Regions from separate parts of the Neorhizobium sp. USDA 3394 genome, predicted to be linked through region 2. Evidence: riboswitches for the same ligand, from Rfam matches in the RefSeq annotation. Region 2 holds a riboswitch; each other region holds the start of a gene.

Region 1 (4,128 bases), on a different contig from region 2:
GACGAGATCCGGGCGCTGCGGATAGGTGATGACCAGCAGGCGCAGCGGCGTGCCGCCCTTTTCGCGCATGCCGCCGCTGCCTTTTGCCCAGCCGGCTTCGTCGAGCAGCGCTCCAGCCTTGGCGAGATCGCTCGGGCGGGCCTCCCTGCCGGCAAAGGGGAAATAGGCGGCGTAGGCACCTGTGGCCGGTTCGCCGCCGTTGATCGCGGCCGCAAGCTCCTTGCGGTCGAAGGCCAGATCGATCGCCCGGCGCACCTTCACGTCAGCCATCAGCGGCCGGGCAGTATTGAAGAAGGCGAGATACTGGTACCCGACCGGGAACGACTTGATCGTCAGGTCCGGACTGGTCTTGAGCCGGCTCACGACCTCCGACGGCAAGCCGAAGGCCATGTCGAGTTCTCCTGCTTCCAGCGCCAGCGTCAGGGTCTGGGCATCACCGAACCTGCGGAAATTGACCGGCGAACGCTTTTCGGCGCCGGCGAAATGCATGTTGGCCGCAAGCGTGATCGAGGCATCCGCCTTGAAGTCGGAGACACGGTAAGGACCGCTGAAGACGGCATTGCCGGTCCCGGTGGGCTTGTAGGCAACCAGCGGCCATTCGGCAAAGAGTGCCTGAATGAACGGCACCGGTTTTTCGGTCGTCACCTTCAGCGTCAGGTCGTCGCCCGCCTCGAAGGTCAGCTTGCCGCCGGTCGCGAGCGCCGCCTTGTTGTTGGCGAACGTCGTATCGAAACCGGCTGCCAGTGCCCTGGCGGTGACGGGCGTGCCATCGGAGAACAGGCGGCCGGGCTTCAGGGTGACGGTCCAGGTCAGGTCTGCGATGCGCTCTGCCTTCTCGGCCAGTTCCGGCACGAGCTTGCCGTTGCGATCGACGGTGAAGAGGTTCTCGCCGACGCCATGGCTGACCAGAGCCCAGCCGTTCGAGCCCTTGGCCGGGTCCGTGCCGCTGGTGATGTAGGTGGCACCGACGCGAAGCGGCTCGCCTGCGAAGACAGTGCCCGCGGTGACAAAGGTGGCGGCGGTGAGCCAGGCGGCGGCCAGGCGCGATACGGTCTGCGACCTCAATTCTCTCTCCTCTTGTTCTGTTCGGATGGGGTGCGAAGCCGCTGCTTGCGGCCCGTCGGGTGATAGGCGAAGTCCTCGACGATACGGCCGCCCAGCAGGTGCTCGCCGATGATCCGGTCGATCGCATTTTCGTTGACGCCGCCGTAATAGGTGCCTTCGGGAAATACCTGCAGCACGGGCGCCAGGCTGCAGGGACCGAGACATGTGGACTTTGCCGTCATCGTGCCATCGCCGGCAGCGCGCAATTTCTGCCGCTCCTGCTGGTTGCGAAGATGTCCCCAGATCACATCGGCTCCGGCCGCGTTGCAGGGACCGCCCTGGCAGACCAGCACGCGGCGTTTCTGGGCCGGCACGAGGGAACCTTCGATGACAGGCGGGTTTTCGGTCTCTGGAGCATCCAGCGCCTCGGCCGTCTCAAGCAGTTCGCCGAGAAGATGCGCCATCAGCGTGCTGGAGGCGATATCCTTGGCGACGGACAAGGCGGGCCAGGGGCGGCTGTCGGCGGCCTTCCAGCGCGTCAGCGATTTCGTCAGCCAGATATGGAAGCTTGGCTCCATGGGCAGGACAAGCGGCACGATCACGACGGTTTCGACATCCTCGTCGAGCAGATCGGACAGCGCTTCGCGCAGGGAAGGGGTTCCCTGCTCGGTAAAGGCGAAGCGCACGGTTCGGGCTCCGGTCGCGCCGGCCGCAAGCTCCGCGAGCCGCCGCATTTCCCGATGCGGCGATGCCGCAAAGGCGGATTTCGCGATCAGGAGGACGGCGCGACCGGATAAATTCTGGGAAGGTAATCCCTGTGTTTTCACTGCCTTCGTCTCACTCATTGAGGAGGCAGCAAAAATGAAGGTTACGGCAGGCGCGATGGCCCGACGGAACCGTCATCCCTGTGGCACACCCCGACCACGGAACTTCTATCGTCAGGCAGGTCTCCTGGCTTGCGGGTCAAAGCCTTCATCGCCCGTCTTCCCGGCATTGGCTGCCAGTGACATGTTGGACGAACGGCTCACCGCTCACAGTTGCGGGACAGCTCCGGTTTTTACCGGATTCCCTCTTAGCTTCCATCGCGGGATGGAAGAACCTTGACGGCGCCAACCTACACGCCCTTTGCCGACTGTCAACGCCGTGGCTGGTTGTCCCCAGGGCGCACAAAGGATCCGGAAGATTTCGTCCAAGATCAGGCCGGAAGAAAGCGCAGTCGTCAGGCTCCGGACTACTGCATCGTCATTTCTGATGAAATGATCCCGGTCCGGAACTGCGGTGACAATTCCGGAGCCAAAGGTTGTCCGCATCAGTGCGATGCGCCGGAGCCGCCGACGGCAACGATCGTAAAAGGGTTTCCTTCGACGGGAATCGTACGGACCTCCTTCAGGCTCTCCGCATCGACGACGCGAATCAGCGAGTGCCGCGGATCGGTAATGACGATATGACCGTCCGCAACGGCAAGACGCGGCCGCGGATCACGCCAATGGCCGTCCTTGCTGTAGGGCTCGGTGACCCCGGCCTTGCGAACGATCTCGCCCTTGATCACGTCCAGCACATGAAGATCACCGTCCTCCGTCAGGATGTAGGCATTGCGCGGCGTTGCCGGATCCAGCAGGAAGTCGACGCGGCGGGTGGGGAGGTCGATCAGCCGGAAGTGCTTCTCGGCATCCGGATCTATCAGGACGATTTTGTCCTCGCCGTAGTTGCCGAGGAAGAACTGCATCGCCTTGCCACCAAGCAAGGTCCCGGTGCTGCCCTTCGGCAGGTCCGCCGGGTAAGCGAGCATGTCCAGCTTCGGTCCGTCCATGCCCCCGGGCCGTGCGACAAGAACGCCTTCCTTGCAACCGAAGGCGACGAGCCGGGCCGAGGTGGCCTCGCCGTGAAGATCGGTGCATTTGGCGATGTCGCCGACCTGCTTGCCCGCCTCATCGACGACGCGAAGACCGACCCTCGGCGGAAGCTCGTCGGGCTTGGTTTCGACTTCAGTGTTTGGGACGGACACGAGCACGAAACGACCCATCGTCACCGCTACGCCGTGATGCGGCCTCGTCGTATCGACTGTCTTTACCTCGGTCCTGCCCTCAAGAAGAGCCGTTTCATCGATGATCTCCGCTTTGCCACCTCGATCGTAGAAAAGGATCGCGTGGTCGTCATGCGGAACAACGTGGAAGGGACGCCTGCCCTCGAAAGTCACGGGCAACAACCCGACGTCGGAGACCTCCAGATCCCGATGCCCGCCGTGATCGGAGAAATCGATGCCAGTCTTGATGACGTGCACGATGTCATGATCCGACTGGGTGGCGAATACGGTCTGGCCGGAGGCGCTGGCGGTCAGGGCCGCGGGACCCTTGACGTCATAGCGGCCGAGTTCCTTGCCGTTCTCGAAGTTGATGGCACGCACGACGGGGATCGTGTGATCGCCGACAAACAGACGCCATGCTTGCTTCGTCTCATGATCTTCATCGGCAAACGCTCCGCAAGCCGCCAAGATCAGACCTGACGCAACAGCGGCCAGCAGACTGTTTCGAGCGAGGGACAAATTCATGAGCTTCCTTCCTGATTGTTGATCGCGGCGTCGGGAGCGGGCTAGGGCATGTTACAGAGTTACGCTCGCTTGATAAATGTAATAACATTACATACACGAGGGCTGTCAATCTTAAAAATGCGATGAATGGCATTTGCCGTGTTTCGGCCTCGCGATCAGGGCCGTGGAGCGTTTGACGCGCCAGAACAAGATGGGCCTTAAAGCTTGCCTGGCGACAGTCGGCTTTGCCGCGTCTGAGGAGAATCCGCCGTTGCTGACATAAAACTCTTACATATCGGGACGAAATCTGCTCTCGGCAGGCCGTGCGGCCTGGTAAACGGAAGAGGCATTCCCTGATGACGACATTGCAGCAGGTGGCAACAAGAGCCGGATGTTCGCTGGCAACGGCGAGCCGGGCGCTCAGTCGCAACGGCAATGTCAGCGACCGCATGGCCCGCAGGGTCCGCCGCGCGGCGGCAGAGCTCGGTTATCGGCCGATACATTCATCGGCCGGCAGGCCAGGGCAACGGCCGGTGGTCGGCGTGCTGATCCCCAGC
Region 2 (4,128 bases):
CGGAAAAGGACAGCACCACCACGTCGGCCGGTGACTGGTTGAGGTCGACCGGTTCGATCAGGTCGTCGAGAGACGACGATGTGGTGGCGAGTATGTGCATCCTTCCCTCGGGCCTCTTATGCGGCCAGCATCCTTTCGATCGCTGCGCGGTCGATACCTTTTTCGCCGATCACGACAAGGCGGCTTACCCGCGCTTCGCCGGGTGCCCAGGCGCGGTCGAAATAATGGTTCACGCGCGATCCTACCGCCTGAACCTGCAGGCGCATCGGCTTGTTCGCGACTTCCACGAAGCCTTTTATGCGCAGCACGTTTTCGGCTTCGGCCGTCGCGGAGATGCGGGTGGCCAGGCTTTCAGCATCGGTCACTGCGGCCAGATCGACGACGAAACTGTCGAAATCGTCGTGATCGTGGTCGAGTTCGTCATCATGGTGGGTCTTGCGGTTTTCGATATCGTCCTCAACAGCAAGGCCGAGACCGATCAGCACGGCCGGGTCGATGGCGCCATTGGCGGCCGAGACGATTTTCACGGCACGCGGTAGATGTGCTGCGACGCGGTCCCTGGCGGTCGCGAGGCCGGCGGCATCGAGAAGGTCGCTCTTGGTGAGCACGATCATGTCGGCGCAGGCCACCTGGTCCTCGAACACTTCCTCGACCGGATCGTCGTGGTCGATCGAGCCGTCCGCCTGACGCTGGGCTTCCAGCGCTTCGTGGTCGTCGGCAACGCGGCCTTCGGCGAGCGCCAGCCCATCCACGACGGCAATCACCGCGTCGACCGTCACCCGTGCCTTGACGTCCGGCCACTGGAAGGCCTGGACGAGCGGCTTCGGCAAGGCGAGGCCGGAGGTTTCGACGAGGATATGGTCGACGCGCGGCTCCATGGCCAGGATACGGTCGATTGCCGGCACGAAATCGTCGGCGACCGTGCAGCAGATGCAGCCGTTGGCAAGTTCGATGATGTTGTCTTCCGGGCAGCTTTCGATGCCGCAGCCTTTCAGCACGTCGCCATCGATGCCGACATCGCCAAATTCGTTGACGATGATCGCCAAGCGCTTGCCCTTGAGGTTCTCGATCAGGTTTCGGATCAGCGTGGTCTTGCCGGCTCCCAGAAACCCGGTGACGACGGTGCAGGGAACGCGGTCGAACGAAACGCTCATGATGGCATGTCCTCGTGATGATGAAAGGGTGGAATACGGGCCGTCATGCCCTTGCCGCGCAGGCAGGTGGGACGGCCGCGAAGGGGAAGGAAACCGCGCTCGTCCTCGGCCAGCATCATCGCGCCGGTAACGATGTCCTCGACATTGTCGAGCGACAGATGCCCGAAGACATAGGACCAGCCGCTCTTGTGGTTGAAGGCGGCGCTCGGGCTCTTTTCGCAATTGGCAAGGCAGGTGACGGGCTTGACGGCGAGCGGCTTGCCGGCGGCCGCTTCACGCAGTGCCGCGATCAGCGCGATACCCGGCCGGATTTCGCCGTCGGAGGCGTCACGGCAATTCGTGCAGACGAAAATCGTCACATCTGCCGGGCTGGCGATAGCCGGATCATCTGGTCGGTGGTCACTCATCGGTCAGCCGCGTTCCCGCCGGGGTCGAAAAATCGGGGCGCGGAGCAGAAGGCCAAAACCGTCTGCGGTGATCGAGAAACTTCGCCCGGAGCACCCCGCCCGGTGAAGCAAAATTATCGGACGGCAGGTCTCCTGGCTCGCGGGTCGCCGCCATTTGCCTGCCTTCCCGGATTTCTCCAGTGGCCTCTCGGCAAACGGCTCGCCGCCTACAGTTGCGGGGGCAGCCGCGGCATTGATCCTTAGGAAAGGATCGCACCGCATTCTCTCTTAGCCCTCCCCGTTGCCGGAAAGGGACCATCTCCCTTCACCTAAGCCCGGTCGCACACCCATGTCAATGCGTCGCAAAGGCGATTGCCGTGACGCCGAATTCGTCTATAGTGGCCCAGCCTATGGTGCCCGGAAGGGTTTTAGAGGGAATGCGGTGCGACGAATTCTGTCGTCCAACCCGCGGCTGCCCCCGCAACTGTAAGCGGAAAGTCTTTGCCCAAAACGGCCGTTCGGCCGTCAAGCCACTGGAGAAATCCGGGAAGGCGGGTAAAGGCGTCCGATCCGCGAGCCAGGAGACCTGCCAGAGGCGGCAAAGAACGTGAACGGCCCTCGGGTGGAGGGCGAAAGGACGAGACCATGGTTACGAATTCTGCTGCAACCGCAGTCGGCATTTCCGCTTCGAAGATCATTCCCCTCAGCATGACGGCCCTGCTCGGCCTGTTCATCGTCGGTTTTGTCGGCTTCTCGCATCTGGAAGTCGTCCACAATGCCGCGCATGACACGCGCCACTCGCTCGCCTTCCCCTGCCACTGAGGAGTTCTCCCAAATGTCGCTGTTTCGTAACATCGTCTTCACGGCGGTGATCGCCGGGCTTTTGTCCGGATTGCTGCTCACCGTGATGCAGAGCTTCTCCACCGTGCCGCTGATCCTGCAGGCGGAAGTGTATGAAAATGCCGCGCCCGAGACAGGCCACAGCCATGACGCGGCACCTGCCGCTGCCGGCACCGCGGCACCTGCTGCCGAGCATCACCACAGCGAAGAAGCCTGGGCTCCTGCCGATGGCTTCGAACGTTTCATCTATACTGCTGCCGCCGACATGCTGTCGGCTATCGGCTTCGCCCTTGTCCTCGTTGCCGCTTCGGAAGCCTTTGGGGGCTTCAAGGGCTGGCGCGGCGGCCTGATGTTCGGCATTGCCGGCTTCCTCGCCGTCATCCTCGCGCCCGGCCTCGGCCTGCCGCCGGAACTGCCCGGCATGCCGGCTGCCGAGCTCGGACCGCGCCAGATCTGGTGGCTCTCGACGGCTGTCTGCACGGCAATCGGCCTCGGCCTTCTCGTCTATACCCGCTCGGCCGTGTTCGCGGCACTTGCTATCGTGCTGCTGATCGCTCCGCATCTCGTCGGCGCGCCGCTCCCGCCAAGCCATGAAACGGCGGTCCCGATGGATCTTCATGCCCGCTTCGTCAACGCCGTCTATGCCACCAACCTGGTGTTCTGGGCCGTGCTCGGCGCGCTTACCGGTGTGGTCCGCGAAAGATTCCGGGCCGGCGAGGAAGCTTCTGCCGGATCTCCGGCGAAGCTCGCTTCCCGGTGAAGGAGATCGACGAGGCGTCCGTCGAGCGCCATCGCGCCAAGATGGCGAACCGCAAGGCGGTTCAGGATGCGGAAGTGGCCGAGAAGACCCAGGAAAAGGGTCTTCTCATCGTCCATACCGGCTCGGGCAAGGGCAAATCCACCGCCGCCTTCGGCCTGGCGCTGCGCATGCTCGGCAACAACCGCCGCGTCGGCGTCGTGCAGTTCATCAAGGGCGCCTGGTCGACCGGGGAGCAGCCGGCGCTTGCCGTCTTCGGTGACCGCGTCGTCTGGCACACGATGGGCGAAGGTTTCACCTGGGAAACCCAGGACCTGAAGCGTGACGTTGCTGCGGCGGAGAAGGCCTGGGAAAAGGCGCTCGAGCTGATGGCGGACGAGACGATCGGACTGGTCATCCTCGACGAACTCAACATCGCGCTTCGTTATGACTATCTCGATCTCGACAAGATCGTCGCGACGCTCCAGGCGCGGCGGCCGGACCTGCATGTGGTCGTTACCGGCCGAAACGCCAAGCAGGCGCTGATCGAGGCCGCCGACATGGTCACCGAGATGACGCTGGTCAAACATCACTTCAAGGCGGGCGTGAAGGCCCAGGCCGGCATCGAGTTTTAAGCGATGGCCGGGATCAAGCCAGCTCGGGCGCTGATGTTTCAGGGAACGGGCTCGGATGTGGGCAAGTCGCTGGTCGTGGCCGGGCTTGCCCGCGCTTTCACGCTGCGTGGCCTGAAGATCATGCCGTTCAAGCCGCAGAACATGTCGAACAATGCGGCGGTCACCGCGGATGGCGGCGAGATCGGCCGGGCGCAGGCGCTGCAGGCCCGCGCCGCCGGGGTGCCGCTCAGCGTCCATATGAACCCCGTGCTCCTGAAGCCGCAGAGCGAGGTCGGCGCGCAGGTGGTGGTGCAGGGCAGGGTCGAAGGCAATGCCAAGGCTGCCGAGTATCAGATGCTCAAACGGACGCTGATGCCGCGGGTTCTGGAAAGTTTTGG
Region 3 (4,128 bases), 1.0 Mb from region 2:
GGTATTGCCATAGGCGAGCACGGCGGTGCCGCCGGCATTGGTGGAAAGGTTGCCACCGATGCGGCAGGACCCTTCCGAGCCGAGCGACAGCGGAAACAGCCGGTCGACGGCTTCCGCCGCCTTCTGGACGTCGGCGAGGATGGCGCCGGCATCGGCGACCAGCACGTTTGCGACCGGATCGACGTCTCGGATGCGGTTCATCCGTTCGAGCGACACGATCAAGTCGCTGCCGCCGGTGCGCGGGGTCTGTCCCCCAACGAGGCCGGTATTGCCGGTCTGCGGCACGATCGGCGTGCCGGTCTCGCTTGCAAGCTTCAGGATCGCGGAGACTTCCTCGACCGAACCCGGCTTCAGGAGCATAGGCGAAGAACCTTTGTAGAGCCCGCGGCCCTCGACGAGATGCGGCGCAAGATCGTTCGCGCCGCGCAGGACGTGGTTCTCGCCGACGATCGCCGCGAAGCGGTCGAGAAGTTCTGGTTTCGGCCCTGGAATGTCCATCAGCGTCTCCTCGTCTTTTGCCCCCGGCTTATTCCCGCGGGGCGGCCGCCCTCGCCAGCCGGTCGTTGATGGCCTCGCCGAGCCCATGGTCGGGAATGGGCGTGACGGCGATGCTGGCGGCGCCGGTGGCGTCGGCGCGTTTCAGGTAATCGAACAGGTTTGCCGCCGCCTGCGCAAGGTCGCCGGACGGGCTCAGGTCAAAAACCGCTGCGGCGAGCTCCATTCCCTTCACCGGAGCGGAACCGAGCCGGATCAACGCCTCGCCGGTCTCGACATGGTCGGCATTGAGCCTCACCGCGGCACCCGGCGCATAATGAGAGGCAAGCATGCCGGGAGCCTCGATGATCGCCGCCGGTCCCTCCGGTCGGATCACCGCAAGGCCGGTTGCCGTCTCGATCTCTTCGGCGGCTACCCCGCCCGGTCTCAGCAGCCGGATCACGCCGTTCTCGACGCGAACGATGGTCGATTCGACACCGACAGGAGCCGCGCCGCCGTCGATGATCAATGCCAGCTTGTCGCCCAGGTCGTCGGCCACGTGGCGCGCGCTGGTCGGGCTCACCTTGCCGGACGTATTGGCGCTGGGGGCCGCGAGCGGCTTGCCGAAGGCACGGATGAGTTCCGAAGCGAAGCCCTTGGGAAGCCGGATGCCGACCGTATCGAGCCCGGCCGTCGCCAGCGGATGAATGCCGCTTTCGGGCTTCAGGGGAAGGATCAGGGTGAGGGGCCCCGGCCAGAAGGCTCTAGCAAGCTTTCGCGAGATGGGATCGAAGTCGGCATAACGCTCGGCCATGTCGAGATCCGACATGTGGCAGATCAGCGGGTTGAAGCGCGGCCGGCCCTTGGTCTCGTAGATGCGGGTGATGGCGGTGGGATTGGTGGCATCCGCCGCAAGTCCGTAGACCGTCTCGGTCGGGATCGCCACGGGAAGACCGTCCGCAAGGACGGTGCAGGCTTGGGCAAGCGCGCCGTCGTGATCCCGGGTGATGTCGATGATTTGAGCCGTCATATCCGCCCGTCAATAACGCGGACCCGGGCGTCTTCAAAGCTTTTTGATGATCTCGCGGAGCATTTCGTTGGAAGTGCCAAGCATCAGGACGTTCTTGACCGCTTCCATCGGATCGTTGGTCTGGAACAGAAGGCCGTTCTTGCGGATCGTGCGGTTGATCTTCAGCGGCTGATCGGCCTCGCGTTCGACCGCAACGGCAAAGTACATGCGGGAATAGGCCGGGCTGATATGCTCGAAAAACGTTTCCTCCTCGCCGATCTTGGAGAAGAAGTTGGCGATATAGAACGACCAGCTCACGGGGATGCCGCGTGGAAGAAACGTTCTTGCCGCGGTGACATGGCAATAGCCGAGATGCGGCCGCTCATCGAGCGTGTGGTGAAAGATGATCTTTGGAAACTGGATCGAGCGATGGAAGGAGTTGATCCGGTTGTGGCTCGTTTCCCCGGCTGCCTCGAGCCTTTTGCCGGTGCGCTCTGCGACCTCTTCATGGGTGAGATAACGGCGCTCTTCCGGCAGCCAGACCGGATTGTAGCGGGCGATGCGCCCCGTCCGGAGGAATTCGGAATGGGCGGCAGTCTTCATCACCACCGGCGCCGGAGGCGTTGGCGGAGGAGCTTTATAATAACGAATCTTTCCCTTGGCCTGCACGGTGGCATCGCTCCCATTCGAGCCGGGATTTTATGGCTTATCCCTTAATGACTGGTTTCGCTTTCGCGGGGCTGGAGTGTTGCATTCTGGGCCGTTTCGCCGCTGTCGCCAACGCGGTTGCCGATGTCGCAATGTCGCCTATGCGACACGCTCGCTCGATGATTATATCCGCCTCGATCTTGAGGTGTCGCCTGACTAGGGAAGGCGGAGAATTGGGAAGCCGGCAGGGGTCTTTAGAAACCCTAATCCGGCGCTGCCCCCGCAACGGTGGTGGAGCAACAAGGCACGGCATGAGCCACTGGGAAAGAGCCGTAACGGCCGCCCGGGAAGGCGCCGAGCCGGTCCCCCCAAGGGACAAGCTCCTGAGCCCGGAAACCAGCCTCGGGATCAAAAATGACGACCGGACGCGGCGGGCGTTCGGGACAGGGTGTTGGGTAGGCCTTGAGGCCGACCGGCATTTCCATGTCCTTCCGCTGTCCACATTGACAAGGAAGGTAATATGGAAATTCGCAATCAGGCCCTGCGGCAGCTCAAGAACCGCCGCGAAGGCTTCAGCCTCGAACAGCCCTTCTACACCGATCCCGCCTATTACAAGCTCGATCTGGAAATGATCTGGTATCGCGACTGGCTGTTCGTCGGACATGATTGCGAGCTGCCGAAGGCCGGAGCCTATTTCACCCTGCAGATCGGCGATTATCCCATCGTCGTCGTGCGCGGCCGCGACAATCAGATCCGGGCGCTGCACAATACCTGCCGCCACCGCGGCAGCCGCGTCTGCACCAAGGAGCATGGCTCGGCGGTCAGGCTCGTCTGTCCCTACCATCAGTGGACCTACGAGCTGGACGGCTCGCTTCTGGTCGGCCGCCAGATGGGACAGGATTTCGACAAGACCCAGTTCAGCATGAAGAAGGTCCATTGCGAGAGCGTCGCCGGCTATATCTTCATCTGCCTTGCCAACGAAGCACCGGATTTCGCCCCCGTTCGCGCCGCGATCGAACCCTATATGGCCCCGCACCGCCTGTCGGAAGCCAAGGTCGCCCACCAGTCGACGATCATCGAGAAGGGCAACTGGAAGCTCGTCTGGGAAAACAACCGCGAGTGCTACCACTGCGCGGCCAACCACCCGGAACTCTGCCGTACCTATCCGGAATCGCCGACAGCGACCGGCGTCCAGGGCGCCAAGGACGATCCGGTCATCGCCGCCCATTGGCAGCGTTGCGAGGAGGCGGGTTTGCCGAGCGAGTTCCGGATGGACGAGACCGGCCAGTTCCGCGTCGCGCGCATGCCGCTGATCGAGGATGCCGAGAGTTATACGATGAGCGGCCGCAACGCCGTACAGCGCAAACTCTCCGACGACGTGACGATCAACTCGATCGGCACCATGCTGCTCTTCCATTATCCCAGCACCTGGAACCACATTCTCGGCGACCATGCGATCTCGTTCCGCGTCACTCCGCTCGGCCCGGAGGAAACGGCGGTCACCACAAAGTGGCTGGTCCACAAGGATGCGGTCGAGGGCGTCGATTACAATCTCGAAGAACTGACCCATGTCTGGAACATGACCAACGACCAGGACCGCCAGATCGTCGAGGAGAACGCCTTCGGCATTCGCTCGCCCGCCTATGAGCCGGGTCCCTACTCGGCGCTCCACGAGGGCGGCGTCATGCAGTTCGTCGAATGGTATTCGAACTTCATGGTCAACCGGCTGCAGGGCGACCAGGCGCAACTTTCGATCGTCGCCTGATCGCCAAGTCGTGATCCGTGCCGGGCGCTCTGCCAGGAACGGAATCTCACATCCGGCGTTGTTTTCTCATTGAAAATCAGAATGAGGAAACGCCCGGGATGAATGCTCTTCGTTTGCGCTTGACGGCAGCGGCAGTTGCCGTCGCCACCATGTTTGCCGGTGTCGTCCCGGCGCAGGCTGTCCAAATGCCGGCGCCGCCGTCCGGCATTTCGGCCGCCGGCGATATCACCAA

Evidence for each region. Region 2 has a riboswitch for cobalamin ahead of ACZ9EJ_RS19375 (CbtB domain-containing protein). Riboswitches for the same ligand answer to the same signal wherever they lie in the genome.
Region 1: another riboswitch for cobalamin. It lies ahead of ACZ9EJ_RS22625 ((2Fe-2S) ferredoxin domain-containing protein); the one in region 2 lies ahead of ACZ9EJ_RS19375 (CbtB domain-containing protein).
Region 3: another riboswitch for cobalamin. It lies ahead of ACZ9EJ_RS14455 (aromatic ring-hydroxylating oxygenase subunit alpha); the one in region 2 lies ahead of ACZ9EJ_RS19375 (CbtB domain-containing protein).

What each region holds. Positions count from the first base shown of each region.
Region 1 is NZ_JBWCDU010000002.1:233,042-237,169, forward strand. Features, by position in the region: gene ACZ9EJ_RS22620 (ABC transporter substrate-binding protein) at 1-1,065, opposite strand, end outside; gene ACZ9EJ_RS22625 ((2Fe-2S) ferredoxin domain-containing protein) at 1,062-1,871, opposite strand; cobalamin riboswitch at 1,969-2,163, opposite strand; gene aztD (zinc metallochaperone AztD) at 2,354-3,592, opposite strand; gene ACZ9EJ_RS22635 (substrate-binding domain-containing protein) at 3,928-4,128, shown strand, end outside.
Region 2 is NZ_JBWCDU010000001.1:3,923,160-3,927,287, forward strand. Features, by position in the region: gene cobN (cobaltochelatase subunit CobN) at 1-100, opposite strand, end outside; gene cobW (cobalamin biosynthesis protein CobW) at 117-1,154, opposite strand; gene ACZ9EJ_RS19370 (DUF1636 family protein) at 1,151-1,561, opposite strand; cobalamin riboswitch at 1,667-1,875, opposite strand; cobalamin riboswitch at 1,935-2,148, shown strand; gene ACZ9EJ_RS19375 (CbtB domain-containing protein) at 2,186-2,362, shown strand; gene ACZ9EJ_RS19380 (CbtA family protein) at 2,376-3,140, shown strand; gene cobO (cob(I)yrinic acid a,c-diamide adenosyltransferase) at 3,137-3,751, shown strand; gene ACZ9EJ_RS19390 (cobyric acid synthase) at 3,755-4,128, shown strand, end outside.
Region 3 is NZ_JBWCDU010000001.1:2,923,382-2,927,509, reverse strand. Features, by position in the region: gene ACZ9EJ_RS14470 (FAD-binding oxidoreductase) at 1-498, opposite strand, end outside; gene ACZ9EJ_RS14465 (L-threonylcarbamoyladenylate synthase) at 527-1,504, opposite strand; gene ACZ9EJ_RS14460 (DUF6656 family protein) at 1,538-2,152, opposite strand; cobalamin riboswitch at 2,318-2,550, shown strand; gene ACZ9EJ_RS14455 (aromatic ring-hydroxylating oxygenase subunit alpha) at 2,652-3,896, shown strand; gene ACZ9EJ_RS14450 (BA14K family protein) at 3,995-4,128, shown strand, end outside.